4 regions of the Streptomyces sp. NPDC006368 genome follow, and region 4 is predicted to be linked to each of the others. Evidence: riboswitches for the same ligand, from Rfam matches in the RefSeq annotation. Region 4 holds a riboswitch; each other region holds the start of a gene.
What was found. A riboswitch is a leader RNA that binds a small molecule or an ion and turns the genes downstream of it on or off. The one in region 4 is predicted to bind thiamine pyrophosphate.

Region 1 (7,811 bases), on a different contig from region 4:
TGCTCCCGGGCCACGGTGGCATCATGGACCGGCTCGACTCGCTGTTGCCGACGGCGCCGGTGGTGTGGTTGTTGCTGGTGGTCTTTGTCGGAGCGGGGTGACGGAGGGCCACGGTGCCAGGCGGCGGTAGCCGCGGATCGGCTCGGTATGGACCGGCTCGACTCGCTGTCGCCGACGGCGCCGGTGGTGTGGTTGTCGCTGGTGGTCTTCGTCGGAACAGGCTGAATCGGGATCCGGTTACCCTGGAAGGGCTCGTCGCGTCGAGGCGGCGGGCCCTTTCGGCCCCGCGCACCGCGGGGATCATCCGGTGAGGTCTCCCGGCTCAGGACCGCGGCCTCGTCTTTACTGAGGAGTACCAGGTCATGGCACGCCCCGTCCCGGGAGAACTGACATTCGTCGCGCCTCGCGGAGCCACGAAGCCCCCGCGTCACCTCGCCGATCTGACGCCCGCCGAGCGCAAGGAAGCCGTCGCCGCCATCGGCGAGAAGCCGTTCCGCGCCAAGCAGCTGTCCCAGCACTACTTCGCTCGGTACGCCCACGACCCGGCCCAGTGGACCGACATCCCCGCCGCGTCGCGCGAGAAGCTCGCCGCCGAGCTGCTGCCCGACCTGATGAGGGTCGTACGGCACATCTCGTGCGACGACGACACCACCCGCAAGACCCTGTGGCGGCTGCACGACGGCACGCTCGTCGAGTCGGTCCTCATGCGCTACCCGGACCGCGTGACGATGTGCATCTCGTCGCAGGCCGGCTGCGGTATGAACTGCCCCTTCTGCGCCACCGGCCAGGCCGGGCTCGACCGGAACCTGTCGACCGCCGAGATCGTGCACCAGATCGTCGACGGCATGCGGGCCCTGCGCGACGGCGAGGTCCCCGGGGGCCCGGCCCGCCTCTCCAACATCGTCTTCATGGGCATGGGCGAGCCGCTCGCGAACTACAAGCGGGTCGTCGGCGCCATTCGCCGCCTCACCGACCCCGAGCCCGACGGGCTCGGTCTCTCGCAGCGCGGCATCACCGTCTCCACCGTCGGCCTCGTCCCGGCCATGCTGCGCTTCGCCGACGAGGGCTTCAAGTGCCGCCTCGCCGTCTCGCTGCACGCCCCCGACGACGAGCTGCGCGACACCCTCGTCCCCGTCAACACGCGCTGGAAGGTCCGCGAGGTACTGGACGCCGCCTGGGAGTACGCCGAGAAGTCCGGCCGCCGCGTCTCCATCGAGTACGCGCTCATCCGCGACATCAACGACCAGGCCTGGCGCGGTGACCTGCTCGGCCGCCTCCTCAAGGGCAAGCGGGTACACGTCAACCTGATCCCGCTCAACCCGACCCCCGGGTCGAAGTGGACCGCGTCGCGCCCCGAGGACGAGAAGGCGTTCGTCGAGGCCATCGCCGCCCACGGCGTGCCCGTCACCGTCCGCGACACGCGCGGTCAGGAGATCGACGGCGCCTGTGGACAGCTCGCGGCGGCAGAGCGCTGACCTTGTAGTCTGGGCTCGAACACATCTGCATATTCCGACAGGGGAGCGCCACAGCGCTGAGAGTGCGGCACACGCTTGGGAACAAGCACGGCGGCTGCAGACCCTCTGAACCTCGCCCAGGTCATTCTGGGTAGGAAGTTCGGTCGTTACTCGAGCTGTTGCGCCCTGCCCACCCGCCCGACGGGTGGGCAGGGCCGCGTCTCTTCCTGGTCATACCCAGGAGGAATCTCAGTGAGCACCACCAAGAAGATCGCGGTCGGCACGCTGGCCGCCGCGCTGGGCGTCACCACGCTCACCGGCTGCGGCGGCGACTCGGACAAGGCGTCCGGCGACGGCGGTACGAAGTCGAAGACCGTGACCCTCGTCAGCCACGACTCCTTCAACGCCTCCCCGGCCGTCCTGAAGGAGTTCACCAAGCAGACCGGCTACACCGTCAAGGTCCTCAAGAGCGGCGACGCCGGCGAGGCCGTCAACAAGGCCGTCCTCACCAAGGGCGCCCCGCAGGGCGACGTCTTCTTCGGCGTCGACAACACCCTGCTCTCCCGCGCGCTCGACAACGGGCTCTTCGAACCGTACGAGGCGAAGGGCCTGGACCAGGTCCAGGACGCCGTGCAGCTCGACAAGGACAAGCACCGCGTCACCCCCGTGGACAGCGGCGACATCTGCGTCAACTACGACAAGAAGTACTTCGCCGACAAGAAGCTCGCGCCGCCGCAGACCTTCGACGACCTCGCCGAGCCCGCCTACAAGGACCTTCTCGTCGTCGAGAACCCGGAGCGGTCCTCGCCCGGCCTCGGCTTCCTGCTCGGTACGGCGGCCCAGTACGGCGACGGGGGCTGGCAGGACTACTGGAAGAAGCTGAAGGCCAACGGCGTCAAGGTCGTCGACAGCTGGGAGCTCGCCTACAACCAGGAGTTCTCCGGCTCCGCCGGCGGCAAGAAGGCCAAGGGCGACCGGCCGCTCGTCGTCTCCTACGCCTCCAGCCCGCCCGTCGAGGTGCTGTACGCCGACCCGCGGCCGGCCGAGGCGCCGACCGGGGTCTCCACCGGCACCTGCTTCCGGCAGACCGAGTTCGCCGGCCTGCTCACCGGCGCGAAGAACCCCGACGGCGGCAAGGCCCTCATCGACTTCCTGATCAGCGAGAAGTTCCAGGAGGACATGCCGCTGCAGATGTTCGTGAACCCGGTGATCAAGAACGCGACGCTGCCGGAGCTGTTCACCCGGCACGGCGCGACGGTCGACAAGCCGCACACCGTGGCCCCCGAGAAGATCGCCGAGAACCGTGACCAGTGGATCCAGTCGTGGTCCTCGCTCGTCCTGAAGTAAAGGACGTCAAGGGCGGGGCGCTGCGGGCGGGGCTCATGGCCCTGCCCGTGGTGTTCTTCGCCGTCTTCTTCGCCTACCCCGTCGCCGCGATCGTCGGGCGCGGCCTGAGGACGGACGGCGTTTGGCGGTTCGGGCGGCTCGGCGAGGTGCTGAGCCGCCCGGACATCCTGGACGTGCTGTGGTTCACCACCTGGCAGGCGTGCGCCTCGACGGCGCTGACCCTGCTGGTCGCGCTGCCCGGCGCGTACGTCCTCGCCCGCCTCGACTTCCCCGGCAAGCAGGTGCTGCGGGCCGTCGTCACCGTGCCGTTCGTGCTGCCGACCGTCGTCGTCGGAACCGCCTTCCTCGCGCTCGTCGGGCGCGGCGGGCTGCTCGACGAGCTGTGGGGCGTACGGCTGGACACCACCGTGTGGGCGATCCTCCTGGCCCACGTCTTCTTCAACTACGCCGTCGTCGTCCGCACGGTCGGCGGCCTGTGGGCGCAGCTCGACCCGCGGCAGGAGGAGGCGGCGCGGGTGCTGGGCGCCTCCCGGCTCGGGGCGTGGCGGCGCGTCACGCTGCCCGCGCTCGCCCCCGCCGTGGCCGCCGCCGCGCTGATGGTCTTCCTCTTCACGTACACCTCCTTCGGCATCGTCCAGATCCTCGGCGGGCCCGCGTACGCCACGCTGGAGGCGGAGATCTACCGGCAGACCGCGCAGCTGCTCGACCTGCCCACGGCGGCGGTGCTGACCCTGGTGCAGTTCGTGGCGGTGGGCGCGATCCTCGCGGTGCACACGCGGACGGTACGCGGACGGGAGACCGCGCTGAGGCTCGTGGACGCGGCGGGCACCGCCCGCAGGCCCCGGGGGGCCGGGCAGTGGGCGCTGCTCGGCGCCGTGCTGCTCACTGTGGCGCTGCTGCTCCTGCTGCCACTGGCGGTCCTCGTCGCACGGTCCTTCGGCGGGCCGGACGGGCTCACGTACTACCGGGCGCTCCAGGACGCCGGCGCGGGTGGCGGGACCTTCCTCGTACCGCCGGTGGAGGCCATCGGCAACTCGCTCCGGTACGCGCTCGCCGCGACCGCCATCGCGCTCGTGATCGGCGGGCTGGCGGCGGCCGCGGTGACCCGGCGGCGGGCCGGGCGGCTCGTACGCGGCTTCGACGCGCTGCTGATGCTGCCGCTGGGCGTGTCCGCCGTCACCGTCGGCTTCGGCTTCCTCATCACGCTGGACGAGCCGCCGCTGGATCTGCGCTCGTCGTGGATCCTGGTGCCGCTCGCCCAGGCGCTGGTCGGCGTCCCCTTCGTCGTACGGACCATGCTGCCCGTGCTGCGCGCGGTGGACGCGCGGCTGCGTGAGGCGGCGTCGGTGCTCGGCGCGTCGCCGTGGCGCGTGTGGCGCGAGGTGGACCTGCCGCTGGTGCGACGGGCGCTGCTGGTGGCCGCCGGGTTCGCCTTCGCCGTGTCCCTGGGGGAGTTCGGCGCCACCGTGTTCATCGCCCGGCCCGACAACCCGACGCTGCCGGTGGCCGTGGCGCGGCTCCTCGGCCGGCCCGGCGAGCTCAACTACGGCCAGGCCATGGCCCTGTCGACCATCCTGATGGTGGTGTGCGCGGTGGCGCTGCTGCTGCTCGAACGCATCCGTCCGACCGAACGCTCCGGAGAGTTCTGACATGCTGCGTCTTGACGGCGTGACCGTACGGTTCGGATCGCGCACCGCGCTCGACGCGGTGTCGCTGGACGTCGCCGACCACGAGATCGTGTGCGTGCTCGGCCCGAGCGGCAGCGGCAAGTCGACCCTGCTGCGGGTCGTCGCGGGTCTTGAGCCGGTGGACGCCGGGCGGGTGCTGCTCGGCGGCGCCGACCAGGCGGGCGTGCCCGTGCACCGGCGCGGCGTGGGGCTGATGTTCCAGGACCACCAGCTGTTCCCACAGCGGGACGTGGGCGGCAACGTCGCGTTCGGGCTGCGCATGCGGGGCGAGTCGCGGCGGGAACAGGCCGACCGGGTGCGGGAGTTGCTGGATCTCGTCGGGTTGCCGGGCGCCGAACGGCGCTCCGTGGCCGCCCTCTCCGGCGGTGAGCAGCAGCGCGTCGCCCTGGCCCGCGCGCTCGCCCCCAGCCCCCGGCTGCTCATGCTCGACGAGCCGCTCGGCCAGCTCGACCGGGGGCTGCGCGAACGGCTCGTGGGTGAACTGCGGCATCTGTTCGCACGGCTCGGTACGACGGTGCTCGCCGTCACGCACGACCAGGGCGAGGCGTTCGCGCTGGCCGACCGGGTCGTGGTCATGCGGGACGGGCGCGTCGAGCAGAGCGGCACCCCGCTGGACGTGTGGCAGCGACCGTCCTCCGAGTTCGTCGCCCGTTTCCTCGGCTTCGACAACGTGGCCGAGGCGACGGTGAGCGGCGACGCCGCCGCCACCGCGTGGGGCGAGGTCCCGGTACCCACCGGTACGCCGCAGGGCGCCGCGCGGCTGCTGGTGCGGCCCGCCGGGGTTCGGCTCGGAGACCCGGCCGAGGGGCTGCGGTGCACGGTCGACGGGCGTACGTTCCGGGGCCACCACGTCGCGGTACGGCTCCGCCCGGACGCCGGCCCGCTCCTGGAGGCGGAGTGCGCGCTGCGCGACGCGCCGGAGGAGGGGGCGGTGGTCGGGGTGACGTTCGCGGCCCACGAGGTGGTGGTGCTGGACTGACGGGCGTCAGCCCCCGGGAGGCTCGTCGGGCACGTTGCGCCGCGCGTCGTCCCGTACCGACGCCGACAGGTCCAGTACGGCGCAGGCACCGCCGCCTTCCGGGTTCGTGAACGTCAGCCGGGCGCCCAGCACCCGCGCCTGACCGGCGGCGATCGTCATTCCGAGGCCGAGCCCGGTGCCGACCGCGCCGGTCTGGAAGCGCCGGGGCCCGTGCGCCAGCAGGTGCTCGGGGAAGCCGGCGCCCCGGTCGCGGACCCGGACCGCGCCGCCCTCGACCTCCACCACGACCGGCGCGGAGCCGTGCCGCAGGGCGTTGCTGACCAGGTTCGCGAGGACCCGCTCCACCCGCCGCGCGTCGGTCTCCACCAGCGCGTCGGCAACGATGTCAAGGCGTACGTCCTGGCCCGTCTCGGCCGCCCGGATCGCACGCCGGGCGAGGCCCCCCAGCTCCACCAGCCGTACGTCGGCCTCCTCGCCGCCGTTGTCGAGGCGGGCGACCTCAAGGACGTCCTCCATCAAATCCCGCATCCGCGCGACCCGTTCCCTCACCATCGACTCGGCCCTGCCGTCCGGGAGCAGCCCGGCAGCGGCGACCAGCCCCGCGACGGGCGTGCGCAGCTCGTGCGCGATGTTCGCCGTCACCTGGCGCTCCGCGCGCAGCCGCTCCGCCAGCGCGTCCGCCATGGTGTTCACGGCCCGGGTGAGGGTGGTGATCTCGTCCCGCCCCGACTGGGGGAGCCGGGCCTCCAGGTCGCCGCCGGTGATCTGCTCGGCCCGCCGCGCCGACAGGCGCAGCCGCCGGCCCAGCCGGGTCGCGAGCAGCAGGCCGATGAGGGTGGCGACCGCCGTACCGACGGCGCCCGCCCGGAACATACCGGCCTGGAGCTCGTCCGACAGCGGGTCCTCGAACTGCTTGAGCGCAAGGAGGTCGTCACCGGCCCAGGTCGCCGCCCAGATCATGCGACGGTCACCGTACGCCTGCACATAGGTGGCGCGACGCCCCTGGCGGACGGTACGGCGCAGCTCGTCGGGCGCGTCGGACGGGTTGATCCGGAGCCCGAAGCGGGCCCGGCCGTCCTCCCGGTAGACCCGCTCGGCGACGATGAGCCGCTCCATCGCCTGGTCCCGGCCCCGGTCCTCCATCAACCGCGGCACCTGAACCCCCGTCACCAGAGCGGCGAGCGCGGCGGTCGCGGTGATCGTGGCACCTATCTTGAGCCGTAGCCCCATGTCTCATCTCCCCCTGCCGGGAGTCTACGAGGGGGCCGCTCAGCCGACGCGGGCGAGTTGCCGGGGCTCGTCCCCCACCGGCTCCGGCTCCCCTTCCGGCGCACCGAACCACGCCACCGCGACCGCGCCCGCCACCGCCAGCACGAAGCCCAGCACCGCCATCCACGCCAACCCGGGCCGTGACGCGTCCCCCAGCCACAGCACGCCGACCATGCCCGGCAGCACGGTCTCACCGACCACCAGCGCCGCGGTCGCCCCGTTCACCGAGCCGATCTGGAGCGCGACCGTGTGCAGGTACATCCCGCCGACCCCGGCCACGAGGATCGCGTACAGCGCCGGATCCGCCGACAGGGCGCGCGGGTCGAACGGGTCGACGCCGTTCAGCACGCGCACGCCGACTCCCAGCGCCCCGAACCCCAGACCGGACAGGAGGCCGGCCAGGATCGCCGCCCGCGCCCCCAGCAGCCGTACGACGACCGTGCCGCCCACCATCAGCAGCAGCGACACGGCCAGCAGCCACCAGTGCGTGGCGATCGGCGTGTGCCCGCTGCCTTCCGGACCCGCCGCCGTGGCCAGCAGCACCAGCGCCGAGCAGACGACGCCGATCGAGGTCCACTCGGCGCGGGTCAGCCGGATGCCGAGCAGCTTCACGCTCAGTACGGCGGTGATCACCAGGTTCGCGCTGATCACCGTCTGGGACAGGAACAGCGGCAGCGTCCGCGCGGCCAGCGCCCCCAGCCCGAAACCGACGAAATCCAGGATCGTACCGACGGCGAACTCCCAGGTCATCGCCGCTTTGGCGGTCGATGACAGGGACGGGCCGCCGTGCTGGGTGGTGAGCCCCGCGGCGGCCTCACGCCGGGCGGACTTGCGCGATCCGACAGCCTGCAGGACCGAGCCCGTGCCGTAGCAGATCGAGGCCGCGACGGCCGTCAACAGTCCTATGAGCACGTGGGCTCCGTTCGTCGGTCAGGTGGTTACCCCTGCCAGACGTGCGGACGGGCCCGGACGTTGCCTGCGGGGCCGGGCATTCGCGGACGCGCCACGGCTCGCCGTCACGCGCTCGCGGACGCACCGTTCCGGACGGTGCAGCCGGTGAGCGCGGCCCCGGTG
Region 2 (7,811 bases), on a different contig from region 4:
CGGACCTCCGGGTTGCGGGCGGTGGCGCTCGCCACCAGCTCGTCCAGCTCGACGGCGAGCCCGGGGGCGGCGGCGGACGGTGGCGGCACATCGGCGTTCAGGTGCCGGTAGAGGACCTGGGCGGGCGTGTCACCCGAGTGCGGCTTGGCGCCGGTCAGCATTTCGTACAGGACGACCCCGCACGCGTACACATCGGCGCGGGTGTCGGCGGTGCCGTGCTCGATCTGCTCCGGCGCCAGGTAGGAGACGGTGCCGAGGACGGAGCCGGTGGTGTTGGTGGCGGCGCCGACGGCCCGTACGAGACCGAAGTCGGCGACCTTGACCCGGCCGTCGTCGCCTATCAGGACGTTCTCCGGCTTCATGTCCCGGTGCACGAACCCGGCCAGGTGTGCGGCGCCGAGCGCGGCGAGCACCGGCTCCAGGATGTCGAGCGCGGCCCGCGGCTGGAGCGCGCCCCGCTCGCGCAGCACGTCGCGCAGGGTGCACCCGGCGACGTACTCCATCGCCAGGTAGACGTACGCCCCGTCGGCGCCCTGATCGAAGACCCCGACCACGTTCGGGTGGGACAGGCGCGCGACGGACTTGGCCTCGCGGATGAACCGCTCGACGAAGGTCGCGTCCGTCGCGAGGGCGGGGTGCATCACCTTCAGCGCGAGCACCCGGTCGAGCCGGGTGTCCAGCGCCCGGTACACCGTGGCCATGCCCCCGACGGCGATGCGCGCCTCGACTCGGTAGCGGCCGTCGAGCAGCTGGCCCACGAGCGGGTCGTGCAGGGTCGTATCCACCCGCACGAGTCTACGAGCCCCCGCCGACACCCCCGCCGCGCCTGTGCACGCACCGCGACGACTGCAGCCGACCTGTGACACCCCGGCCGTGCCCCGGCCCGCACGGGCGCCGGGGCGGCAACGGACGGACGGCCCCGGCCATCGCGGCCCGCGCCGTGGCGTCGCGCTCGGGGGCGCGGCCCGCACGAACGACCGCCGCGCCGGCGGATGGGCTCAGGCCGCCGCCGCGCCATGGCGTCGCCACTCGGGGCCGACCGCTCGGGGGCCCGGGGCGCCCGAGCGGCGCCGGCCCGGGTCGCGGCCTTCGCGTGGCGGGCCGGCGGGTACGGCCTCCCGGGTTCGGCGAGCCCGCGAGCGGGCCGGCGGGTCGGAGGCGCCGAGCGCGCGGCGCGCTGCCGCGGGCGGGCGGGGGCGGGGCGCCGGCCCCACGGACGAACACCCCCATGGGACCCGGGGACGGAGACCCCGTAGCAAAGGGCGCGGGGCGCCGGGGAACGCGTCAGAACGCCGGGCGTTCCGGGTCCAGCACCGCCCGCCCCTCCACCGGCGAGGACGCCGCCGCGAAGTGCCGTCGCGGAATGCGTCCCGCCCGGTACGCCAGCCGCCCCGCCCCGACCGCGTGCCGCATCGCCTCGGCCATCAGCACCGGCTCCTGCGCACGGGTCACCGCCGACGCCAGCATCACCGCCGCGCACCCCAGCTCCATGGCCAGCGCCGCGTCGGACGCGGTGCCGGCGCCCGCGTCCAGGATCACCGGCACGCGCGCGTGCTCGACGATCAGCTGGAAGTTGTGCGGGTTGCGGATCCCGAGCCCCGAGCCGATCGGCGATCCGAGCGGCATGATCGCGGCGCAGCCGACGTCCTCCAGCTTGCGCGCCAGCACCGGGTCGTCGTTCGTGTAGGGCAGGACCGTGAAGCCGTCGTCGACGAGGGTCTCCGCCGCGTCGAGCAGTTCGATGGGGTCGGGCAGCAGCGTCCGCTCGTCGGCGACGACCTCCAGCTTGATCCAGTCCGTTCCGAGCGCCTCCCGCGCGAGCCGGGCCGTCAGCACGGCCTCGCCCGCGGTGAAGCAGCCGGCCGTGTTCGGCAGGACACGGATGCCCAGCTTGTCGAGGACGGACAGGACCGAACCCTGGACGGTCGGGTCGAGGCGGCGCATCGCCACGGTCGTCAGTTCGGTGCCGCTGGCCGCGAGGGAGCGCTCCAGGACGTCGAGGCTGGGCGCCCCGCCCGTACCCATGATCAGCCGGGAGTCGAAGGTGGTCCCGGCGATGGTCAGACGGTCGTCGGCCATGGTTCAGCCCCCCTGGACCGCGGTGAGGACCTCGACCCGGTCGCCCTCGTCGAGCAGGGTCCCGGCCCACTGGCCGCGCGGCACGACCGTCTCGTTGACGGCGGCGGCGACACCGGACGGCGCGGTGGTGAGGGTGGCGACCAGGGCGTCGAGCGTGGTGGGGCCAGCGAGCCGCCGGGCCTCGCCGTTCACGGAGACGTTCATGACACTCCTACCGGGGAGAGGGACGGGAAACGGGCGGGGGCGAAGGCGCGGGCCTCCTGAGGGAGCTCCCCGGTGGTCAGCACCTCGGCCATCACGTCACCCGTGACGGGCGTCAGCAGCACCCCGTTGCGGTAGTGCCCGGTCGCCAGGTGCAGCCCGGGCAGCGCGGTCGGGCCGAGCAGCGGCGCGTTGTCGGGGGAGCCGGGCCGCAGCCCCGCGCGGGTCTCGGTCAGCGGCAGCTCGGTGATGCCCGGCACCAGCTCATGGGCGTCGCGCAGCAGCTCGTACACCCCGCCGGCCGTGACCGTCGTGTCCCAGCCGAGCTCCTCGCTGGTCGCGCCGAGGACGAGCTCGCCGTTCGCGCGCGGCACCAGATAGACGTGGCTGCCGCGCACCACCGCGCGGACCGTCCGCGACAGGAACGGCGCGTACGCGGGAGGCACCGTCAGCCGCAGCACCTGCCCCTTGACCGGCCGCACCGGCGGCAGCACGTCGTCCGGTACGCCGTCGAGCCTGCCGCTCAGGCTCCCCGCCGCCAGCACCACCTGTCCGGCGGCCAGCTCCCCCCCGTCGCGGAGGCCGGCGCCCGCCGCCCGGTGCCGTACCACCAGCAGCCGGTCCGCCCAGGTGCGGTGGAAGTCCACCCCGGCCCGCTCGCACGCGGCGACCAGCGCCGCCGCGAGCCGCCGCGGATCGACCTGGTGGTCGCCGTCCACCCGCAGCCCGCCGCGCACGCCCGGCGCGAGCATGGGCTCCAGACGCCGGCATTCGCGCCCGCTCAGCCACTCGGACTCCAGGCCCGAGCGGCTCTGCAGCGCGTGCAGCTCCCGCAGGTGCGCGCGGTCGTCGGCGTCCAGGGCGACGGCGAGCGTGCCGCACGCGCGGTAGCCGACGTCCGCCCCGCCCGCCGCGTCCTGGAGCTCGGCGACGAAGCCGGGGTAGCGGCGCGCCGACGCCAGGTTGAGGCCGAGGAGGGTCTCCTCGCCGTAGTGGAGCTCGGTGACCGCGGCGAGCATGCCCGCCGCCACCCGGGCGGCCCCGCCGCCCGGCTCGGGATCGACGACGGCGGTGCGCAACCCCCGCTGCGCCGCCCGCCAGGCCGTGACCAGGCCGATGATTCCGCCCCCGATGACGAGGACATCCGGTCTCGTACGTGGATGCATGGGCGTCCAGCCCCTCCCTTCGCCGGCATGACCCGGATCAGGTTCGTACGGTCGGAGGCCGTCCCAGCCTCCCTCTCAGCCCAGTGCGTCCGGGCTCCCGCGAGTGCTCTACGGTGGCCAGACTAACCCCACCCCTCAACTCTCAGTAGGGGAGCCCTCGCAGTGGCCCGCTCGCTCGGCGGCCTCGTCCTCGCTCCCGTCGCCGACCGATCGCCGGGACAGGTCGGTACGCGGACCCGCTTCGCCTACCACGAGCAGGACGGCCGGATCCGGGCGGAGTACGCGGGCGGCGACGTCGTACGCGGACAGCTCGCCGGCACGCGCGCGGGGGACCGGCTCGACTTCCGGTACGTGCAGCTCGAGCGCGACGGAGGGACGGCGTCCGGGCACTGCGTCTCCACGGTGGTGGACCTTCCGGACGGCCGCGTTCGGCTGGAGGAGGCCTGGGAATGGGAGTCGCAGGAGGGGAGCGGCACGAGCGTCGTCGAGCAGCTACTTCCTGACGTCACGTCAGCTACGTAAGGTGATCGGGTGAGCGAGCGTATGAATGCAGACCGGCCGCGTGACGAGGGACTGCCGGGCGAGGCACCCGCGGCGGGAGGTCCCGCGACGGGAGGCCCCGTCGCGGGCGGGGCGGCGGACGGGTCGGCGGCGGACGGGTCGGCGGCCGGGCGGCGTGTCGTCGTCGTCGGCGCGGGGATGGCCGGCGTGCAGACCGCCGTCGCGCTGCGCGAGCAGGGCTTCGCCGGCCCGCTGCTGCTGATCGGCGCCGAGCCGCACCAGCCGTACGACCGGCCACCGCTGTCCAAGGCGGTGCTGCTGGGCACGGCGGAGGGCTCGGCCTTCGAGGTGGACTTCGAGGCCCTCGGCATCGAACTGCGCCTCGGCCTGGAGGTCACCGGACTGCGCCCCGACGCGCACGAGATCGACACCGAGGCCGGCCCCGTGCCCTACGACGTCCTGGTCGTGGCGACGGGCGCCGTGCCCCTCGCGCTGCCCGGCTGCGAGGGCGTCCCCGGCGTCCACCTGCTGCGCACCCTGGACGACGCCGAACGGCTGCGCCCCGTCCTGGTCGACAAGCACGACATCGTGGTCGTCGGCGCCGGCTGGATCGGCGCCGAGTTCACGACGGCCGCGCGCGAGGCGGGGTGCGCGGTGACCGTCGTCGAGGCCGCCGACCGGCCGCTCGCGGGCGCGCTGCCCGCCGAGGCCGCCGCCCCGATGGCCGCCTGGTACGAGGAGAACGGCGCCCAGCTCCTCACGCACGCACGCGTGGCCCGTGTCGAGCCCGGCGAGGTGGCCCTGGAGGACGGCAGGCTGCTGCCGGCCGGGGCCGTGGTCGTCGGCATCGGCGCCCGCCCCGCCACCGACTGGCTCGCCGGTTCGGGCGTCACGCTCGACGAGGCCGGCGCGATCGTCGCCGACGACCATCTGCGCACGTCGGTGCCCGATGTGTACGCCGTCGGGGACTGCGCCTCCTTCCCCTCCGCCCGCTACGGCGAGCGGCTGCTGGTGCACCACTGGGACAACGCCCTCCAGGGGCCGCGCACGGTCGCCGCCGCCATCGTGGGCGAGGTGCCGCGCGCGTACGACCCGGTGCCGTACTTCTGGTCCGAGCAGTTCGGCCGCTTCGTGCAGTACGCCGGCCATCACGCGTCGGCCGACGCGATGGTGTGGCGGGGCGACCCGGCCGGCGCCTCCTGGTCGGTGGTGTGGCTGCGTGACGGTGCCCTGGTGGCGCTGCTGGCGGTCGGCCGGCCGCGTGATCTGGCGCAGGGGCGCAAGCTGATCGAATCGGGCGAGCCGCTCGACCCGGCGCGCGTCGCGGACCCCTCCGTCCCCCTGAAGGCCGCAGCACGGGCGTAGCCGGGTACCGAGTGTCAGTCCGGGATGGCACGCTTGTCCCGTGACCGAGATTGACGCAAAGATCGATGCTCTCGTCCCTGCCTGGCTCCACCTGCCCGACATCGCGGAAATGCTGAATGTCGAGGTGACGCGTGTGCGCCAGCTGGTCAAGGAGGGCCAGCTGATCGCCGTGCGGCGCGGTGAGAACCGGACGCTGCAGGTGCCCGCCGCCTTCATCAAGGACGGCAAGGTCGTCAAGGGTCTCGCGGGGACCCTGACGCTGCTGAAGGACGACGGCTTCACCGACGAAGAGATGCTGGAGTGGCTTTTCACTCCCGACCCGACCCTGCCGGGCACGCCCGTGCAGGCGCTCAGCGAGAATCGCGGCACGGAGGTGAAGCGCCGCGCCCAGGCGCTCGCCGTCTGACGCACTGAACCGACACCGACACCAGGTGGTGTACGGGCCGGGCCGGGCCGTCGTTGCCCGGGCCCGGCCCGCACACCACCGCACCCGGGGGGAACACCCATGTCCACCGCACGCGCGCTCCTGTCCGACGCCCGGCTCTACCTGTGCACGGACGCCCGCAGGCGGCAGGGTGACCTCCCCGCGTTCCTGGACGCCGTGCTCTCCTCGGGCGTGGACATCGTCCAGCTGCGCGACAAGGGCATGGAGGCCGGCGAGGAACTGGAGCACCTGGCGGTGTTCGCGGACGCCTGCCGCCGCCACGGCAAGCTGCTCGCGGTGAACGACCGGGCCGACGTGGCGCACGCCATCGGCTCCGACGTCCTGCACCTGGGCCAGGGCGACCTGCCGGTCCCCGCGGCCCGCGCCATCCTGGGCGAGCGGATCCTGATCGGCCGCTCCACGCACGCCGAGGCGGAGGTGGACGTGGCGGCCGCCGAGCCGGGCGTCGACTACTTCTGCACGGGACCGTGCTGGCCCACGCCCACCAAGCCGGGGCGTTACGCGCCGGGGCTGGACCTCGTGCGGTACGCCGCCTCGCTGGGCCAGGAGCGGCCCTGGTTCGCGATCGGCGGCATCGACGCGGGCAACCTGGACGAGGTATTGGACGCCGGTGCCCGCAGGATCGTCGTCGTACGGGCGATCACCGAGGCCGACGACCCGGCGTCGGCCACCGCCGCCCTGGCCGAGCGGATACGCGAGCGCGCCGCCGCCTGACCGTGTCGGAGCGGCCGGCTGACGCCGTTCCGATCCGCTATATGGCCGCAGGTGTCCGAGGGGTGGGACACCAACCCGGTCCCTGAGCCTTTCGGCGGCGCTGCGAACCGTCAGGTGTCCGAAGGATGGACAACAACCCGGCAAATCGGGCGATTTCCCCTGCTCCGGTTGGGTGACCGCCCCACCCTGGCTAACCTGCCGGTATGGCCCTCGGCACACCCTCCACCAGGACGGATCGCGCCCGCACCGTGCGCGATCTGCTCGCGACCGGCACGACGTACTCCTTCGAGTTCTGGGCGCCCAAGACCGAGAAGGGCGAGCGGAACCTCTGGGACGCGCTGCGCCGGGTCGAGGCGGTGGCCCCCAGCTTCGTCTCCGTGACGTACGGAGCCGGCGGGTCCACCCGCGCCGGGACGGTCAAGGCCACCGAGCAGATCGCCGCCGACAGCACGCTCACCCCCGTCGCGCACCTCACCGCGGTCAACCACACCATCGCCGAGCTGCGCAACATGATCGGCCAGTACGCCGACGCCGACATCCGGAACATCCTCGCCGTCCGGGGCGACCCGCCCGGCGACCCGATGGGCGAGTGGGTCCCGCACCCCCAGGGCGTGCGGTACGCCGCCGACCTCGTCCGGCTGATCAAGGAGTCAGGCGACTTCTGCGTGGGCGTCGCGGCCTTCCCCGAGATGCACCCGCGCTCCACCGACTGGGACGCGGACATCCACCACTTCGTGGACAAGTGCCGGGCCGGCGCCGACTACGCGATCACCCAGATGTTCTTCGATCCGGAGGATTATCTTCGGCTGCGCGACCGGGTCGCGGCCAAGGGCTGCGAGACGCCGATCATCCCCGAGATCATGCCGGTCACCAGCGTCAAGCAGATCGAACGGTTCGCTCAGCTCAGCAACGCCCACTTCCCGCCCGCGCTGAAAGAGCGGATCCTCGCCGTCAAGGACGATCCGGCCGCTGTACGCTCCATTGGTATCGAGTTCGCAACGGAGTTCTGCGCACGTCTGCTCTCGGAGGGTGTCCCCGGGCTGCACTTCATCACGCTCAACAACTCCACCGCGACGCTCGAGATCTACGAAAATCTCGGACTGCACCAGCAGTCCTGACCGGCCGTACCCGCCACGTCCCGGGGCGGCGGCCGAATGAGAGGGGCGGGCATGGGCTGGACGGTCCTCTACATCGCGTTCGGTGTCGTCGCGCTGTGGCTGCTCGGCGAGGTGCTCCTGCAGTACAAGGCGCGGCTGCGCTGGCGGCTGATCGCCTTCGTCGGCTTCCTGGGCGTGGTGGTGGGCGTGTTGCTGCCCTCCGTCGTGGTGATCGTCGTGGGT
Region 3 (7,811 bases), on a different contig from region 4:
GGGCGGACGACACCGCGGGCCGCCCCGACCAGGCCGGTCCGCCAGGTGTAGGGCGTCGCGACGGTGGTGGAGGGGTCGATGACTCAGGGGGCCGGTCAAGGACCCGTGGTGCGGACGGCGACGTTGCGCGACTTCCGCGTACCGCCGTACGCCCAGGTGCCGGTGCAGGGTGACGCCACACCCCCGGGCCAGGCTTTTCCCGAGGGCGAGTTCCCGGAGGGGTACACGCCCACCGAGCGGGACCTTCCGGTGATCAACCGTGGTGACACCGTGCAGGTGTCCATGGACCCGGAGACGGCTCCGGTGGCCGCCCCCGCGCCCGCCGCCGAGAGCGGCCCAGGTCCGCTGTACGTGGTCGGCGACGTCCACGGGTATCTCGACGAGCTCCTCGCCGCCCTGCACCAGCAGGGTCTGATCGACGGCGATGGCCACTGGGCCGCGGGCAACGCCCGGCTGTGGTTCCTCGGCGACTTCACCGACCGGGGTCCGGACGGAATCGGCGTCATCGACCTCGTCATGCGGCTCTCCGCCGAGGCCGCGGCGGCGGGCGGCTACTGCAAGGCCCTCATGGGCAACCACGAGCTGCTGCTGTTCGGCGCCAAGCGGTTCGGCGACACACCGGTGAACTCCGGTGCCGGCACCGCCACGTTCCAGGCGGCCTGGCTGCTCAACGGCGGCCAGAAGAGCGACATGGACCGTCTCCAGGACGTCCACCTCCAGTGGATGTCCCGGCTGGACGCGGTCGTCGAGGAGGACGGGCACCTGCTGCTGCACTCCGACACCACCGCCTACCTGGAGTACGGCTCCACCATCGAGGACGTCAACGACACCGTCCACGAGATCCTGACCCGCAACGACGCCGACGAGTGCTGGGACCTGTTCCGCAAGCTCACCAAGCGCTTCGCCTTCCGGGACGAGGGCGGCCCCACGGCCGTGCGGGAGCTGCTGGCGGCCTACGGCGGGCAGCGCGTCGTGCACGGCCACAGCCCGATCCCCTACCTGCTGGGCGAGGTCGGCTCGGAGGACGGCGAGGACGGCACCGGCCCGTCGGTCGAAGGGCCGCATGTGTACGCGGACGGGCTCGCCATCGCCATGGACGGCGGTGTCACCATGGCCGGAAAGCTGCTGGTCGTCCAACTCCCCTTGCGCGGCTGAGACGTCACGCAGCGCAGCCGGGCCAGGCGATTTCCGGAAATCCTCTGTCACCCCCCGCCGTAACGGCTCTACCATCGGCTTATCCGTAGCAGGCTCTCCTCCGTTTCCGCCCAACTGCCCGTTCCACGCGGGCAAACAGGCCCTACGGAGTATCGGGGGATGCACATGAAAAGCGCTCCGCACCTGCTGACCGAGGACCGTTCCGAATACGAGCGCCTCCTCGACGACGCACTGCGCAATGCGCACGAACGTCCGGAACTCGCCGGGATCGGACAGCGGCTCAACGCCGAGCAACTGCGCACCATGGCACTGAACGCGACGGCGATCATCACCGCTGCCGCCGCCACCGAGTACGACCACTTCGTACAGGTGCGCGAGGAGTCGCGTACGCCCTCGCGTCTGTCCGCCATCGATTCCGTACTGTCCGCTTCCGATGACGGAACGGCGACCGGCCCGGGTGCCGGTCTCGGGGTCGTGGTGACCGTACTGGCGCCCGTGCTGGCCGGCACCGCAGCGGTCATCTTCCTGCTCGTCGGATATCTGCTCAAAGTGCTCGATCCGGCGCCGTCCTTCGCGGATCCGCTGCTCGCCGCGGGCTGGTTCTTCGCCGCGGTCACGGCCCTGGGCATCCTGGTCGCCGCGATCGGCCTGCTCATCACGGCGCTACGCAACAGCTCCACCCAGGTGTCCGCCGACGAACCGGGCGGCGAGCTTCCCGACGAGATCGCCCGGGCGAGAGAGGCGTGGCGCCACGCCCTCCTGGAACGGGGCATCATGCCCTTCCTGCGTGACGCCCTGGCCGATCCCAGTGCCGATCCTGCCTCCGGGGCTCCTCCGCGCCCGGTCGGACGGATGCCGAAGGTCGGTTACAGCGGCCCGGACTTCTCCAGCCCGAGCGAGGGCGGCGCAGCCGCCCGCCCCACGTTCACCAGCCCCGACTTCACCAGTCCGGACTTCGGCGGACCGGGTCACCAGCCGGACTGATCTCCCGGCGCACCGGCATACCGACGCGCCGTGGGGCGCGGTCGGCTGTCGGTGTTTCACGTGAAACATCCGTTCACGCGGAGTACCGCAGCCGACGCGCCCGATCGGATCAGTCGGCCATCGGGAGGTACACCCTGTTGCCGGACGCCGCGAACTCCTTGGACTTCTGGAGCATCCCTTCCGCGATCTCCGAGTCCGTGCCCGCCGGCTGGTCGCCGCCGAACTGCTCCGTGATGCTCCTGCTGATCTTCATCGAGCAGAACTTCGGACCGCACATGGAGCAGAAGTGCGCGGTCTTGGCCGGTTCGGCAGGCAGCGTCTCATCGTGGTACTCCCGGGCGGTGTCCGGGTCGAGGGCCAGGTTGAACTGGTCCTCCCACCGGAATTCGAACCGGGCGTCCGACAGCGCGTCGTCCCACTCCTGTGCCCCGGGGTGCCCCTTGGCCAGGTCGGCCGCGTGCGCGGCGATCTTGTAGGTGATGACGCCGGTCTTCACATCGTCCTTGTTGGGCAGGCCGAGGTGTTCCTTGGGCGTGACGTAACAGAGCATGGCGGTGCCCCACCACGCGATCATCGCGGCGCCGATACCGGAGGTGATGTGGTCATAGGCCGGGGCCACATCCGTGGTCAGCGGGCCGAGCGTGTAGAACGGCGCCTCCTCGCAGATCTCCTGCTGCAGGTCGATGTTCTCCTTGATCTTGTGCATCGGGACGTGGCCCGGGCCTTCGATCATCGTCTGGACGTTGTGCCGCTTGGCGATCCGGTTCAGCTCACCGAGCGTGCGCAGCTCCGCGAACTGCGCCTCGTCGTTGGCGTCCGCGATGGAGCCGGGGCGCAGACCGTCACCCAGGGAGTACGTCACGTCGTACGCGGCGAGGATCTCGCAGAGCTCCTCGAAGTTCTCGTACAGGAACGACTCCTTGTGGTGCGCCAGGCACCACGCGGCCATGATCGAGCCGCCGCGCGAGACGATGCCGGTCTTGCGACGCGCGGTCAGCGGCACGTACCGCAGCAGCACGCCCGCGTGGACCGTCATGTAGTCGACGCCCTGCTCGGCCTGTTCGATGACCGTGTCCTTGTAGATCTCCCAGGTCAGCTCCTCGGCCTTGCCGTCGACCTTCTCCAGCGCCTGGTAGAGCGGCACGGTGCCGATCGGCACGGGAGAGTTGCGCAGCACCCACTCACGGGTGGTGTGGATGTTGCGGCCGGTGGAAAGGTCCATGACCGTGTCGGCGCCCCAGCGGGTCGCCCACGTCATCTTCTCCACCTCCTCCTCGATGGAGGAGGTGACGGCGGAGTTGCCGATGTTGGCGTTGACCTTCACCAGGAACCGCTTGCCGATGATCATCGGCTCGATCTCCGGGTGGTTCACATTGGCCGGGAGTACGGCGCGGCCGGCCGCGATCTCCTCGCGCACCACCTCGGGGGAGACGTTCTCGCGGAGCGCGACGTACTCCATCTCCGGGGTGATCTCGCCGCGGCGCGCGTACGCGAGCTGCGTCACCGCCTGGCCGTCGCGGCCACGGCGCGGCTGGCGCGGCCGGCCGGGGAAGACGGCGTCGAGGTTCCGCAGGCCCCCGCGCGGCGAGGTGTGCTTGACCCCGTCATCCTCGGGGCGAACCGGACGGCCGGCGTACTCCTCGGTGTCACCCCGCCCGATGATCCAGTTCTCGCGCAGCGGCGGCAGGCCGCGGCGTACGTCCGTCTCGACATGCGGATCGGTGTACGGCCCTGACGTGTCGTACAGCGTCACGTCCTTGCCGTTGGTGAGGTGCACCTTGCGGACCGGCACACGGAGGTCGGGGCGTGAGCCCTCGATGTACCCCTTGTGCCATCCGATGGACTTCCCGGCCTCGTCGTCGTTCTGGTTCGAGGCAGGCGTGCGTGCGTCCTGAACGGTCATCGTGACCTACTCCCTACGCCGGCATTACCCGGTAACAGGTTCGGCGGTCGACGCAGCCGTTTCCGTACGTCTCGTACGGAGGTCAGCGCCCTCTCAGCCCGGTGCTCCGAGCTCCCGCGTGTACAAAGGTGCCACCACGCTAGCGTCCTTGCGGCCACGCTGAACAGAGGGCCCCCACCGTTCTTGCGATGATCGGTCCGTGACTTCCCCACATGAGACCCCCGAGCCCAGCGGACAGGCACACGGACAGACGCACGGTCACGCGCACAGCCACGGCCCTGCCGCGCCCGTCTCCCAGCACCTGCGCAAGGTCATCGCCGCCGTGCTGATCCCCTTCGCCACGGCGGTGGTGGTCGGTCTCGCCGTGCTCTGGCCGGGCGGCGCACCGGAGCACGAGCGCACCGGTGTCGGCTTCGACCGGCAGACCGAGCAGGGCGAGGTCGTCCGCGTCGAGAAGGTGGACTGCAAGGACGTCAACGCCGCGCAGGTCCCGCCGACCGGCGACACGACGACACCCGAGGGGCGCGAGGCGGTCAACGCGCAGCAGGGCCAGTGCGAGAAGGCGACGGTCGAGGTCACCACGGGCCAGGACAAGGGCCGCAGGTTCACCGAGATCGTGCAGCCCGACGCGCCCCGTCAACTGGACGAGGGGCAGGGCGTGGTGGTGGCGTATGCCCCTGACGCACCGCGTGACCTGCAATACTCCGTCACCGATGTGATCCGCAAGGTGCCGATGGCGCTGCTCGCCGCGATCTTCGCGCTGGCGGTGGTGGCCGTCGGCCGGATGCGCGGGGTGATGGCGCTCGTCGCGCTCGCGGTGAGTTTCGCCGTACTGACCCTCTTCATCCTGCCGGCCATCCTGCAGGGATCGAATCCGCTGGTCGTGGCGGTGGTGGGGTCGAGCGCCATCATGCTGATCGCGCTCTACAGCTGCCACGGGCTGACCGCCCGCACCTCGGTGGCGGTGCTGGGCACGCTGATCTCGCTGCTGCTGATCGGGCTGCTGGGCTCACTCTTCATCGGCTGGGCGTCACTCTCCGGCAACACCGACGACAACACGGGCCTCATCCACGGTCTTTACCCGAACATCGACATGTCCGGTCTGCTCCTCGCCGGTGTCATCATCGGCTCGCTCGGCGTGCTGGACGATGTGACGGTCACCCAGACCTCGGCCGTATGGGAGCTCCACCAGGCGGACCCGAAGATGGGCCCCCGAGCGCTGTACCGGGCCGGTATCCGCATCGGCCGCGACCACATCGCCTCGGTGGTCAACACGCTGGTGCTGGCGTACGCGGGTGCGGCGCTTCCGCTGCTGCTGCTCTTCTCGATCGCGCAGAGCAGCGTGGGGACGGTGGCCAACAGCGAGCTCGTGGCGGAGGAGATCGTCCGCACGCTGGTCGGTTCGATCGGGCTCGTCGCCTCGGTGCCGGTCACGACCGCGCTGGCCGCCCTCGTGGTCTCCGCCGACCGGCCGGGCCCCGCCGCCGCGGGCCCGGCGGTACGCGGCGGGCGGGGAAGGCGGCGCCGGAAGTAAGGGCCCGTCCCCGCCCCCCGCGCGCGGCCGGGACCCGGCGGCGGATCCGTGGGATGCCGGTCGTTCAGCCGGCGTTCTCCTCGGCGAGGATCCGGCCGAGCGCCTCCTCCAAGTGGTGCTCGAAGTCACCGAGCGAGCACTCCTGCCCCAGCGGCACCAGCTTGTCGGTCCGGTCGAGGAACGCCACCAGAGGCGGCGCGCTCGCCCGGAACTGCGCCCGGTCGCTGCCGACCTGGAGGCGGATGCTGACGTCCGACAGGTCCTCGGGGCCGGTCGGCGCGATGTGCACATCACCGTCGCCGCTGGGCGCGTTGATCCCGTCGAGCAGCAACTCCCGCCCGAACGCCCACGTCACAGGCGCGTCCCCGGGCAGATGGAAGGTCATCCGGACCGCGTACGGGTCCTTCGTCTCGTACCCGAGCTCGACCGGGATTCTGAAGGAGAGCTCCTCCGAAACGACGAAACTCATCAGGACCTCGGCCTGCACCGACTCGCGCATCATGTACCCCGCAGTGGATGAAGCAGTTTATGAACAAGAGCCTGAACAACAGCTGATGAAGGACGGGCCCGAAACGGCCGGTTATTGATCCTTACTCGCCCCTCTTGAGTCATCGTCATCGTGGTCGAGGTACTGGAGGATCACAAGGAGTGAGTTTTCAGATACTGATAGAGAACGCGAGCGAATACAGCACGCTGCCCACTTCCCCGCGCAGCCAGTCAACAGCGGGACGCAGACGTTCCTCCTTATGGAGGGGTAGGGAAATGGCCATCGCCCCGGCCGCCGATCCCGCCGTGATGGGAATGGCGGCGCACACGGTGCCGAGCGCGTATTCCTGGCGCTCGATGAGCGGCTGCATCGGCGCCGTTCCGGCCAGCCGCTCCAGCAGGGCCCGGCGGTCACGGACCGTGTAGGGGGTGATCGGCTGGACGGGATACCGGTCCAGATGGTCCTGACGGGCGCCCTCGTCGAGCTGGCTGAGCAGACACTGGCCGATCGCATGGGCGTGGCCGGTCTCGCGGAAGTCGGCCCATTCGTCGACGGCGGGGTCGGCCGGGGTGTCGGAGACGGCGATGACCTCGATCTCGCCGTCGCGGTAGACCGCGAAGTAGATGGGCACGCCGATGGTGTCGCGCCAGTACGCCATCGAGTCCTCGATCTTGCTGCGACGATTCTGCAGAGTCGCCCCGCCGACCAGGCACCTCGCCGCGTCACCGAGGGTGAAAACGCCCTTCTCCCGGCGCAGATAGCCCTCATGGGTCAGCGTGCGCAGCAGGTGATACGCCGTCGGCAGCGGCAGGTCCGTCTCGCGGGCGAGCTGCTTCGCGGGGGCCCCGCCGGCATGGGAGCCCACGGCCTCCAGCAGCCTCAGCGCCCGCTGCACGGAGCCGATCAGGGTGGGACTCGCTGCACTGCTTGCCGTGGCCAAAGGTCACCCCCAGGCGTATCGCCCCCATACAGTCCTACAAACCGCTGGTGGGGGCGTTCGTCTGCCCTTGATTCCCAAGGACAACGGAGGCCTGCCACTCTAATGGCAGCCTCCGTTCGGGGTGAGGTTTCGCCCAGGCTGTTCGCCCGCCCGGGCTAACGCCCGGGTCGGCGAGCCGACGGATGCCCGGCGGTCACCAGTCGCCGCGGGACGACGAGGACGCCATGAACTTCCGTACGACGTAAATCAGTCCGCCGACGAGCGCGACGAAAACCAGCACCTTGAAGAGCAGGCCGATCAGCACGCTCACCACGGTCGCGATCAGACCGCCGAAGACCAGCACGGCGATGAGAGGTATGGCGACCCACTTCACCCACCACGGCAGCCCCGCCAGAAGTTCCTTTACCGCCATCGTCCTGCCCCATCTCATCCACGCCAGTGACCTATGACGTGTTCGATGCTAGGGGCGGGCACACCGCTCACGGGGGCCTCACGCCCCTGGCTCTTCCCTGATCCATCCCCTAGGGACGACCCGGTGACGGCCCTGGCGACGGCCCCCTGGACCGCTCCGCGCTCCGTGTGGCGCGGGCGTCCGGCGTCAGCTCTCGGGCGGGGAGAACACCACCAGCACCCGCAGGTCCTCGGTGATGTGGTGGAACTTGTGCGCCACGCCGGCCGGCACGTAGACCACGCTGCCTCGCCCCACCTGCGTCGTCTCCATCCCCACCGTGATGGACGCCCGCCCGCTGACGACGACGTACACCTCGTCCTCGTTGTGGGGCATCTGCGGGTCGAGTGCGCCCGCGTC
Region 4 (7,811 bases):
GCGATCGTCGGCGGCGCCCCGGTCAGGGACGCCGGAGTGGCGGGCGGTCTGCAGGCCACGTCCCTGCAGGTCGGCGGCGCGCTCGGCACCTCGGTGCTGATCTCCCTGATCGGCAGCCGGGTCGGCACCACGCTGACCGGCGAACTGACCTCCGCCGGTGTGCCGGCGCCGCTCGCCCACGGGCTGTACGAGGCGAAGGACGCGGTCACCATGGGCGTGGCGCCGGTCTCCGGTGACCTGCCCGCGCAGGTGAGGACCGCGGTGGTGGAAGGCAGCGGCCAGGCCTTCATGAACGGCGTTCACACCGCCGCACTGGTCACCGGGGTGCTGTGCGTACTGGGCGCCCTCCTGGCGGCGGTCGGCGTACGGCGTACGGCGAGCGCGCCCGTCGGACTCACCGGGGTCTGACGGAGGCCCGGCGCCGGAAGCGCCGGGGGCCGGGCCGCCGGTGCGCGGCTCGGCCCCGCCGCGTGCCCCGGAGGAGTCGTCGGCGGGGTGTTGCGGGGTAGTCGGCCGTCATGAGCGATGCGAGCCCCCTGGAGCGGACCGCCACCGACGTGTTCGGGTGGGAGACCCTGCGGCCTGGACAGCTGACGGCGATGCGGGCGGTGCTGGACGGCCGCGACACCCTCGTGGTGATGCCGACCGGCGCCGGGAAGTCGGCGGTGTACCAGGTGGCCGGGCTCCGGCTGCCCGGTCCCACCGTCGTGGTCTCCCCCCTCATCGCCCTCCAGCGCGACCAGATCGCGGGGCTGCTCCGGCACCGGGTTCCGGAGGCCGTGGCGGTCAATTCCGCGCAGGGCGCCGGGGAGACCGAGGCGGCGTGGGAGGCGGTGCGGCGCGGGGACGCCGAGTACCTGTTCCTCTCGCCGGAGCAGCTCGCGAAGGACGAGGTGGTCGAGCGCCTGGCGGAGGCCGCGCCCTCCCTGTTCGTGGTGGACGAGGCCCAGTGCGTGGCCGCCTGGGGCCACGACTTCCGCCCCGACTACCTGCGTCTCGCCCCGGTCGTCGAGCGGCTGGGCCGGCCCACGCTGCTCGCGCTGACGGCCACCGCCGCTCCCCCGGTGCGTGAGGAGATCGTGCGGCGGCTGGGGATGAGGGAGGACGCCGTGTCGGTCGTGGCCGGTTTCGACCGGCCGAACATCACGCTGGAGGTGCGGCGGTTCCTGGAGGACCGGGACAAGCGCCGTGCGGTGGTGGAGCGCGCGGCGGCGGAGCCCAAGCCGGGCATCGTGTACACGGCGACGCGCCGGGACGCCGAGGAGTACGCGGCCGAACTCGCCGCGCTGGGCCTGTCCGCCGCCGCCTACCACGCCGGTCTGTCGGGCGACGAGCGCTCCCGGGTCCACGACGCCTTCCTGACCGGCGAGGCGGACGTGGTCGTGGCCACGTCGGCGTTCGGCATGGGCATCGACAAGGAGGACGTGCGGTTCGTGCTCCATGCCTCCGTGACGGGTTCGCTCGACGCGTACTACCAGGAGATCGGCCGGGCGGGCCGGGACGGTGGGCCCGCGGTCGCGGTGCTGCACTACCGGCCGCAGGACACCGGTCTGCAACGCCTCTTCGCCGCCCGTACGCCCGACGAGGAGACGGTCGGCGAGGTCGCCGAGCGGCTCCACGACCAGGACGGCCCGGTGCCGCTGGACGAGCTCGGCGCGGAGACGAACCTGTCACGCCGCCGGGTGACGGCCGCCGCGAACCTGCTGGAGCAGGCGGGGGCAGCCCGCACCGACGACGCCGGCGAGGTGCGCGCCCTCCCGGGCATGACGGCCGATGACGCCACCGCGCGGGCGGCGGAGGCGGCGGAGGCCCGCGGAAGGCTGGAGCGGTCGAGGCTGGAGATGGTGCGGGCGTACGCGGAGACGACGGGCTGCCGGCGTCGCTTCCTGCTCGGTTACTTCGGCGAGGCGTACGAACCCCCGTGCGGCCACTGCGATGTCTGCCTGTCCGACTCCCGCGACGGCTCGGCCGCCGAGGGGCTCCCGGTCCACGGTGACGCCGAACGGACACATCCCGCGGCCGGTTCGTATCCGCCGGGGACCCGGGTGCGGCACCGCGAGTGGGATGACGGCATGGTCATGAGCCAGGAGGGTGACCGGATCACCGTCCTGTTCGACTCCATGGGGTACCGGACGCTGTCCCTGGCGGCGATCACCGACCAGGCACTGCTCACCGTGCTCACGGATCCCTCCGGCTGAGCCACGCCCCTCACCATCCATATCCATGAAAAAAATCATGGTATAAGCCCTTTCATCCGGTCTGTGGAGGACTATGCTGATATCAGACCTGCGGGGCGAGCGAGGGAGTCCCACCGAAGTAGCCGACTCTGGCGGAGATGCCCGCTGGGGCCGACGTCGGCGGTCGGGCTGAGAGGCTGGAAGGTCCACGGACCGGAAGGCGACCCCCATCACCTGATCCGGACCATGCCGGCGAAGGGAGCCCGTCTCGTAGGTCGCCCGTACGACACGCGTGCACCACGAGCCCCGGGCCCGCGCCCCGGGGCTTTCGCATGTGCGAGGCCGGTCGGCACGCCGGACGAGGCCGCCCGCCGCCGCCTCCCGGACCTTGCGGCCGGGCCGGTCCCCGGGCGGATACTTGAAGCATGAACGTGGTGTCCGCGCCCGGCCTCGCCGAGCTGCGGGAGCGACTCGGCAGCACCCTGTTCACCCATGTCGCGGGTCCCGCCGGGCCGGTCAACCGCGCCCGTATCCACGGCACCCCGGGGCCCCGCTGGTTCGCACCGGACCGACCGATCCGTACGGTCCACGGCGACGCCGCGATGTTCATCGGCGGTGTGCGCGCCCTACTGCTCCAGTCCCTGCACCCGCTGGCCATGGCGGCCGTGGCGGCCCACTCCGGCTACCGTGGCGACCCCTGGGGGCGCCTCCAGCGCACCAGCACCTTCCTCGCCATGACGACCTACGGCGCCGCGGACGACGCACAGCGCGCGGTCGACCGCGTCCGGGCCGTGCACGACACGGTGAAAGGTGTCCTCGACACGGGCGAGCCCTACCATGCCGCCGACCCCCACCTGCTCGGCTGGGTGCACGCCGCGGAGGTCGACAGCTTCCTGTGCGCCCATCAACGCTACGGCGCGCACCCTCTCGACGCCGACGGCTGCGACGCCTACGTCGCCGACATGGCGCGCGTGGCGTCCGCGCTCGGCGTCCTCGACCCGCCGCGCGACCGGACGGACCTCGCCGACCGGCTGGCCTCCTACCGGCCGGAGCTGCGGGCCACCCCGGAGGCCCGCGAGGCCGCGCGTTTCATCCTGCTCCGCCCGCCCCTGCCGCCGATCGCCCGCGCCCCGTACACCGTCCTCGCCGCGAGCGCGGTGTCCACGCTCCCGCTGTGGGCGCGCGAGCCGCTCGGGCTGCCGCACGTGCCGGTCGTGGAGAAGACCTGTGTGCGGCTGGGCGGCCACGCCGTGACCAGGGCCATCCGGTGGGCCATGACCCCTCCCCCGCCCGCCGCCCCCGGCTGACCGGGCGATGAGGCGCGCGGAGCCCGGCGCGTCACACCGAGCCGCCCACCACCTCCAGAAGGTCCGACAGACGGCGCCGCCACTTGTGCGAGCGGCTGCAGTACAGCCGAAGGCCGCGCCTGCCCCGCGGCAGGAAGGGGCGACCGCACCACATGCACGGTCGCTGCCCGCCCGGATCCGTGTTCCCCGCTCTCCCCATGCTCATGATCGTAAGCCGGGTCACTCGTGCCGGTGGTCCCGGCCGGTAGCCCCCGGCGGACTCCGGCTCCGTGCGCGAAGCTGAGCGGATGCGCTCGCTCCTCCTGCCTCTCGCTCTCGCCCTCCTCCTCGGAACGGCGGGCTGCGTGTCCGTGCCCCCCGCCGCCACCCCCGGGCCCAACCGGCCGGCGCCGGCGGGCGATCCGGCTCCGGCCCCCGTGGTGCGCAGGCCACCGGCCGAACCCCCGGCGCGGGAAGAGCTGGCGACCACCGGTCCGCTCCCCACGCCCCGTACCGACCCGGTGCGTCGCGGCGGCGCGGCACGCGGCGAACGCCCCACGGCGGACAGGCGGGTCACCGTGGAGCCACCGCGCGGGCAGGCCGTGCGGCGCCCGGCCGCCGAGGGACGGACGGGTTCGAAGCGGCCCGTTCGGCCGCGCCCCGGCCCACCGGCGGCGCGGCCTCGGCCGACGTACGGCATGGCGGACCTGTGCAAAGCCTCACGGGGCGTGACCGACCCGTCGGTGACCGCGCTGTGCCGCGACAGCTTCGTCCGCTGACCGCGCGGTCCCCGGTGCCCGCCGGTGGCGGAGGCGTCACGGGGTCGGCGCGGCACCGGACGGGTAGAAGGTCGACAGCAACGTGTCCATGATCTCGCGCTGGCGGGGCCAGTCGGTGCTCGGTCCGGCCACCTGAGCCCCGTACACGGTGGTGTCCGGGGCCGTGAAGACGCGGTAGATGCCGCGCCGCCGGGTGCCGTCCGTGGCGTCGTGGGCGAACTCCACCTCGACCGCCGCGTCCGGGGCGTCGCCGACGGGTCCGAGTGCCGTCTCGACGTAGCCGGACCAGACCGACCTCACCGCCTGGGAGAACCCGCGCGCCGTCTCCAGCGGATCGGCGGGGCCGGGGACCGGGGTGATCTCCAGGAACGAGGCGTAGTCCGGCGCCTGGTAGGTGTGCGAGCTGCCGCTGAGCCGGTACGTCCAGTCCCGCGGGACCGCGACGCTGAGCCCGCCGGCATCGGTGGAGACGCGGTAGTCACCGGACGGCGCGGTCGGAGGGGCGGTGGGGAAGGCGGTCGAGGACGCGGCCGGGGAGGACGGGCCCGCCGTACCCGGCGAGCTGTCACCGGCCGCCGCCCACCGGACTCCTGCGGCGACGAGGACCGCTGCCACGGCGAGCCCCGCGGCGAGCGACGGCAACCGGTGTGCCCACCCCTCCGCGCCGTCGCCGCGGCCGGAGCCGGAGCCGCGGCCGGAGCCGAGGCCAGGGTGGGGGTCCTGGTCCTGGTCGTGGTCGGAAAGGGATCGCCCGGGGGGCCGCCAGGGAATCGGCGGCGGCGTCAACGGGCGCCTGAGGCCGGTGTGCCGCGGCCGGGCACCGGGCGACTCCGGACCCAGCCCGGGCGACTCCGGACCCAGCCCGGGCGACTCCGGACCGAGCCCGGGCGACTCCGGACCGAGCCCGGGCAGGCGCTCGGGCGCCCCGGCCGTCCCGGACGGGCCCCTCTCCTCCCCCACCACCCCGTGGTCATCCGCTTCGGCGGGCAAGGCCTCGTCCGGGTACTCCCAGCTCTGGGTGCCCACGTTCCATCGCACGGGCCACGCCGCCGGGTCCACCTCAACTGCCCAGCAGGGCCGCGACAGCGGTGGCGACCGCGCCGCCCGAGGCGAGGAGCTCCACCACGGGCGCCGCCGAGACGAGCGCGTCGCGCAGCCGGACGAGCCGGCCGGGCGTGATGGTGTCGCCGGACGCGATTCCCTCCTCCACCGACACCAGTTCCGCGTCGAGCACGGCCACCGGCTCACGCTCGGTCACCGCCGCCGTGAGCCGCGCCAGATCGGCGCGCAATTCGCGTACGGACGCCAGAAGTTCGGCCAGGTCCGCCTCGCGCGCGGCGCCGGACGCGCCGTTGACCGCACTGACCTGGTTGTGGTCGCCGACCGCGAAGGCGCTGCCGGTGACGGACCCTATGCGCACGGCCCTGTCGGGGCGCTCCGCCTCAGGACGTGTCACGTTTGGCCTCCCTCTCTCCCCCGGCCGTGCCGGTCGACGCGCTGACGGTGTTCCTGTCGCCGATGCCGACGGCGCTGTTGTGCACCGACTGGATGTAGACCGCCCCCTCGCCGAGGTGCACGGCCTTGCGTTCGAACTCCGTCGTCTGCCAGCCGGCCTCGTACAGCGCGAGCTGCACCCCGCGTGCCACCCGGTCCTGGACCGTCTTCAGGTATCGGTCGACGTCCATCGCCTGGAAGAGGGAGCTGTCGGGGTCCGAGCCCAGTTCGCGTACCGCGATCCCGGGCCCCTTGGGCGGCGCGCCGGAGTTCCCCGCGGTCTGTGCCTGCCAGACGTTCCGCACCCCCCGGGCGAGGGCGGCCAGCGACGTGCCGAGGCTCTGAGGCCCGTCCGCCAGGGCGCGCAGCCCGAGGCCGACGGCGTTGTCCCCGCAAAACCGCCTGAGGGCGCCGTCGGCCTCCCGGAACCGGCGCCGCACGGGGAGCAGCACATGCGGCGCGACCTCCAGCATGAGCATCCCGCCCTGTGTGTGCACCCGGACGAAGACGGTGACGACGATGTCCTCGTCCCAGCCGCCCACCCGGATCCGCAGGAAGTGGCGGCGCTTCTCGCCGCCCTCCTCGACGGCCGCGGCGCGGTGCTCCTCGAAGTCCTCCGGGTCGAGCGGCACGTCCTCCCGGTGGCGCAGTCCTTCGGCGGGCAGGAAGACGCACTCGTCGACGACGAGCTCGCGCAGCCGGTCCAGTACCTCGGCGGCGGTCCGCGGGGAGCGGCGCGGGGAGGGTACGCGCAGCGCCTCGACCAGGGGCACGATCCGGTGCAGGATCTCCTCGTTGTCGACCGCCTGGGGTTTGCGCTGTCCGAGGTCGGTGCGGGGCCGCAGCTCGACCGAGAGGTGCCATGGCCTGAACGGCACCCCGGCGCCGCAGAACGGGTTGGCCGTCGCGTACATCACGAGCGGCCAGTGCTGCTCGCCGCGGATCAGTTCCTGAACGAGCCGCAGCCGGGCGTCGCGGGTCCGCTCGGCCGGGTCGCGGGTGAGGTCGTGATGGTGTTCCCGGGACAGTGGTCCGGCCATCGTGCGGGCCAGGTGCTCGTGCCGCAGGCCGGCGAGCACCGCGAGGAGCAGGAGGAAGCCGAGGACGAGGTAGGGCAGGTGCGTCCAGTCGTCCTCCGGCTTGAAATAGAGCCTGGACCGCCGCTCCTCCGACAGCAGCCGGTACTGGAGATCGAGCAGGTCGGTCGCTTGGTGGACGAAGCTCACGAGCCGGTTGCGGATCAGGTCCCGGTCCGCCCGCACCAGTGGTGCCAGGGCCGTCGTCAGCAGGAGGAGTCCCAGCAGGACACGGGCGTACAGCTGGAGGAGGCGGGACACCAGGCGCAGGACCGGCGCCCTGTGGACGGTCCTCACCAGGCGGGCGGTCGCACTCAGCAGGAGGCACGGCAGCGCCAGGAGGACGGCGAAGAAGCCGTCGGTGACGAGTGTGGCCACCACCCACAGCCCCGCCGTGGCGGTGGACCAGCACAGTTCGTCGCGCCGGGCGCGTACGGCGTGGGCGAGGACGCGGGCGGCGTCGATGCCGTAGCTGGGGGCGACGACGCGTTCGTCGTGGACGTACAGCTCGTCGATGACCCGGTCCCGGAAGCGCGGATCGAGGTACGCGCCCACGCACAGGAGTCGGCCCGCCTCGCTGGCGGAGGGGTCGACCGGCGCGTCGCCGAAGAGGCGCGGGTCCCGGACACCCGTCGACGGGTGGGGAAGCGCCGTCTGGCTCACCCGGGTGACGATAGGGCTGGGCGAGGGGTACGGACAGGCGAAAACGCGCCACGCCACGCCCACGCCCTGGGGGCGGGGCGCCTCCGCACCCCACCGAGGCCAAAACCGGGTCCGGTTTCGTACAGTGGAAGTGGTTGTGCCCGTCTTACGCCCGTGGTCATCGGAGTGGTCATGCGACATCGTGCCGGTGCTTCGGACGACTCCGCCGAAGGCCTGTTCAGCCTGGAGGAGCTCGCGGCGGCCACGGCGTCGGCGCGGGAGGAGGAGCCCGGGGGGCGTTCGTTCCGGGATTCGCCCGAGGCGCGGAGGCTGCTCGACGTCCGCGAGATCCACGCC

Region 1: linked by a shared signal. The riboswitch ahead of ABZZ38_RS21760 (thiamine ABC transporter substrate-binding protein) and the one ahead of ABZZ38_RS09275 (oxygenase MpaB family protein) in region 4 are both predicted to bind thiamine pyrophosphate.
Region 2: linked by a shared signal. The riboswitch ahead of thiO (glycine oxidase ThiO) and the one ahead of ABZZ38_RS09275 (oxygenase MpaB family protein) in region 4 are both predicted to bind thiamine pyrophosphate.
Region 3: linked by a shared signal. The riboswitch ahead of thiC (phosphomethylpyrimidine synthase ThiC) and the one ahead of ABZZ38_RS09275 (oxygenase MpaB family protein) in region 4 are both predicted to bind thiamine pyrophosphate.

Annotation. Positions count from the first base shown of each region.
Region 1 covers NZ_JBEXQK010000031.1:59,906-67,716, forward strand. Annotated here, with positions in the region: gene ABZZ38_RS21750 (phosphatidate cytidylyltransferase) at 1-101, shown strand, start outside; gene rlmN (23S rRNA (adenine(2503)-C(2))-methyltransferase RlmN) at 363-1,475, shown strand; TPP riboswitch at 1,505-1,630, shown strand; gene ABZZ38_RS21760 (thiamine ABC transporter substrate-binding protein) at 1,707-2,801, shown strand; gene ABZZ38_RS21765 (iron ABC transporter permease) at 2,837-4,450, shown strand; gene ABZZ38_RS21770 (ABC transporter ATP-binding protein) at 4,452-5,468, shown strand; gene ABZZ38_RS21775 (HAMP domain-containing sensor histidine kinase) at 5,475-6,698, opposite strand; gene ABZZ38_RS21780 (hypothetical protein) at 6,738-7,649, opposite strand; gene ABZZ38_RS21785 (hypothetical protein) at 7,754-7,811, opposite strand, start outside.
Region 2 covers NZ_JBEXQK010000007.1:180,245-188,055, forward strand. Annotated here, with positions in the region: gene pknB (Stk1 family PASTA domain-containing Ser/Thr kinase) at 1-785, opposite strand, end outside; gene ABZZ38_RS08920 (thiazole synthase) at 1,285-2,079, opposite strand; gene thiS (sulfur carrier protein ThiS) at 2,083-2,283, opposite strand; gene thiO (glycine oxidase ThiO) at 2,280-3,446, opposite strand; TPP riboswitch at 3,444-3,557, opposite strand; gene ABZZ38_RS08935 (hypothetical protein) at 3,609-3,968, shown strand; gene ABZZ38_RS08940 (FAD-dependent oxidoreductase) at 4,146-5,312, shown strand; gene ABZZ38_RS08945 (Rv2175c family DNA-binding protein) at 5,353-5,718, shown strand; gene thiE (thiamine phosphate synthase) at 5,818-6,471, shown strand; gene metF (methylenetetrahydrofolate reductase [NAD(P)H]) at 6,675-7,589, shown strand; gene ABZZ38_RS08960 (hypothetical protein) at 7,641-7,811, shown strand, end outside.
Region 3 covers NZ_JBEXQK010000015.1:96,398-104,208, forward strand. Annotated here, with positions in the region: gene ABZZ38_RS14505 (metallophosphoesterase) at 79-1,155, shown strand; gene ABZZ38_RS14510 (hypothetical protein) at 1,315-2,139, shown strand; gene thiC (phosphomethylpyrimidine synthase ThiC) at 2,249-4,042, opposite strand; TPP riboswitch at 4,036-4,170, opposite strand; gene ABZZ38_RS14520 (YibE/F family protein) at 4,242-5,576, shown strand; gene ABZZ38_RS14525 (SsgA family sporulation/cell division regulator) at 5,641-6,075, opposite strand; gene ABZZ38_RS14530 (helix-turn-helix domain-containing protein) at 6,233-7,003, opposite strand; gene ABZZ38_RS14535 (DUF5326 family protein) at 7,197-7,415, opposite strand; gene ABZZ38_RS14540 (cupin domain-containing protein) at 7,602-7,811, opposite strand, start outside.
Region 4 covers NZ_JBEXQK010000008.1:56,627-64,437, reverse strand. Annotated here, with positions in the region: gene ABZZ38_RS09285 (MFS transporter) at 1-408, shown strand, start outside; gene ABZZ38_RS09280 (RecQ family ATP-dependent DNA helicase) at 519-2,198, shown strand; TPP riboswitch at 2,322-2,455, shown strand; gene ABZZ38_RS09275 (oxygenase MpaB family protein) at 2,603-3,484, shown strand; gene ABZZ38_RS09270 (hypothetical protein) at 4,279-4,884, opposite strand; gene ABZZ38_RS09265 (hypothetical protein) at 5,303-5,698, opposite strand; gene ABZZ38_RS09260 (hypothetical protein) at 5,685-7,475, opposite strand; gene ABZZ38_RS09255 (spore photoproduct lyase family protein) at 7,647-7,811, shown strand, end outside.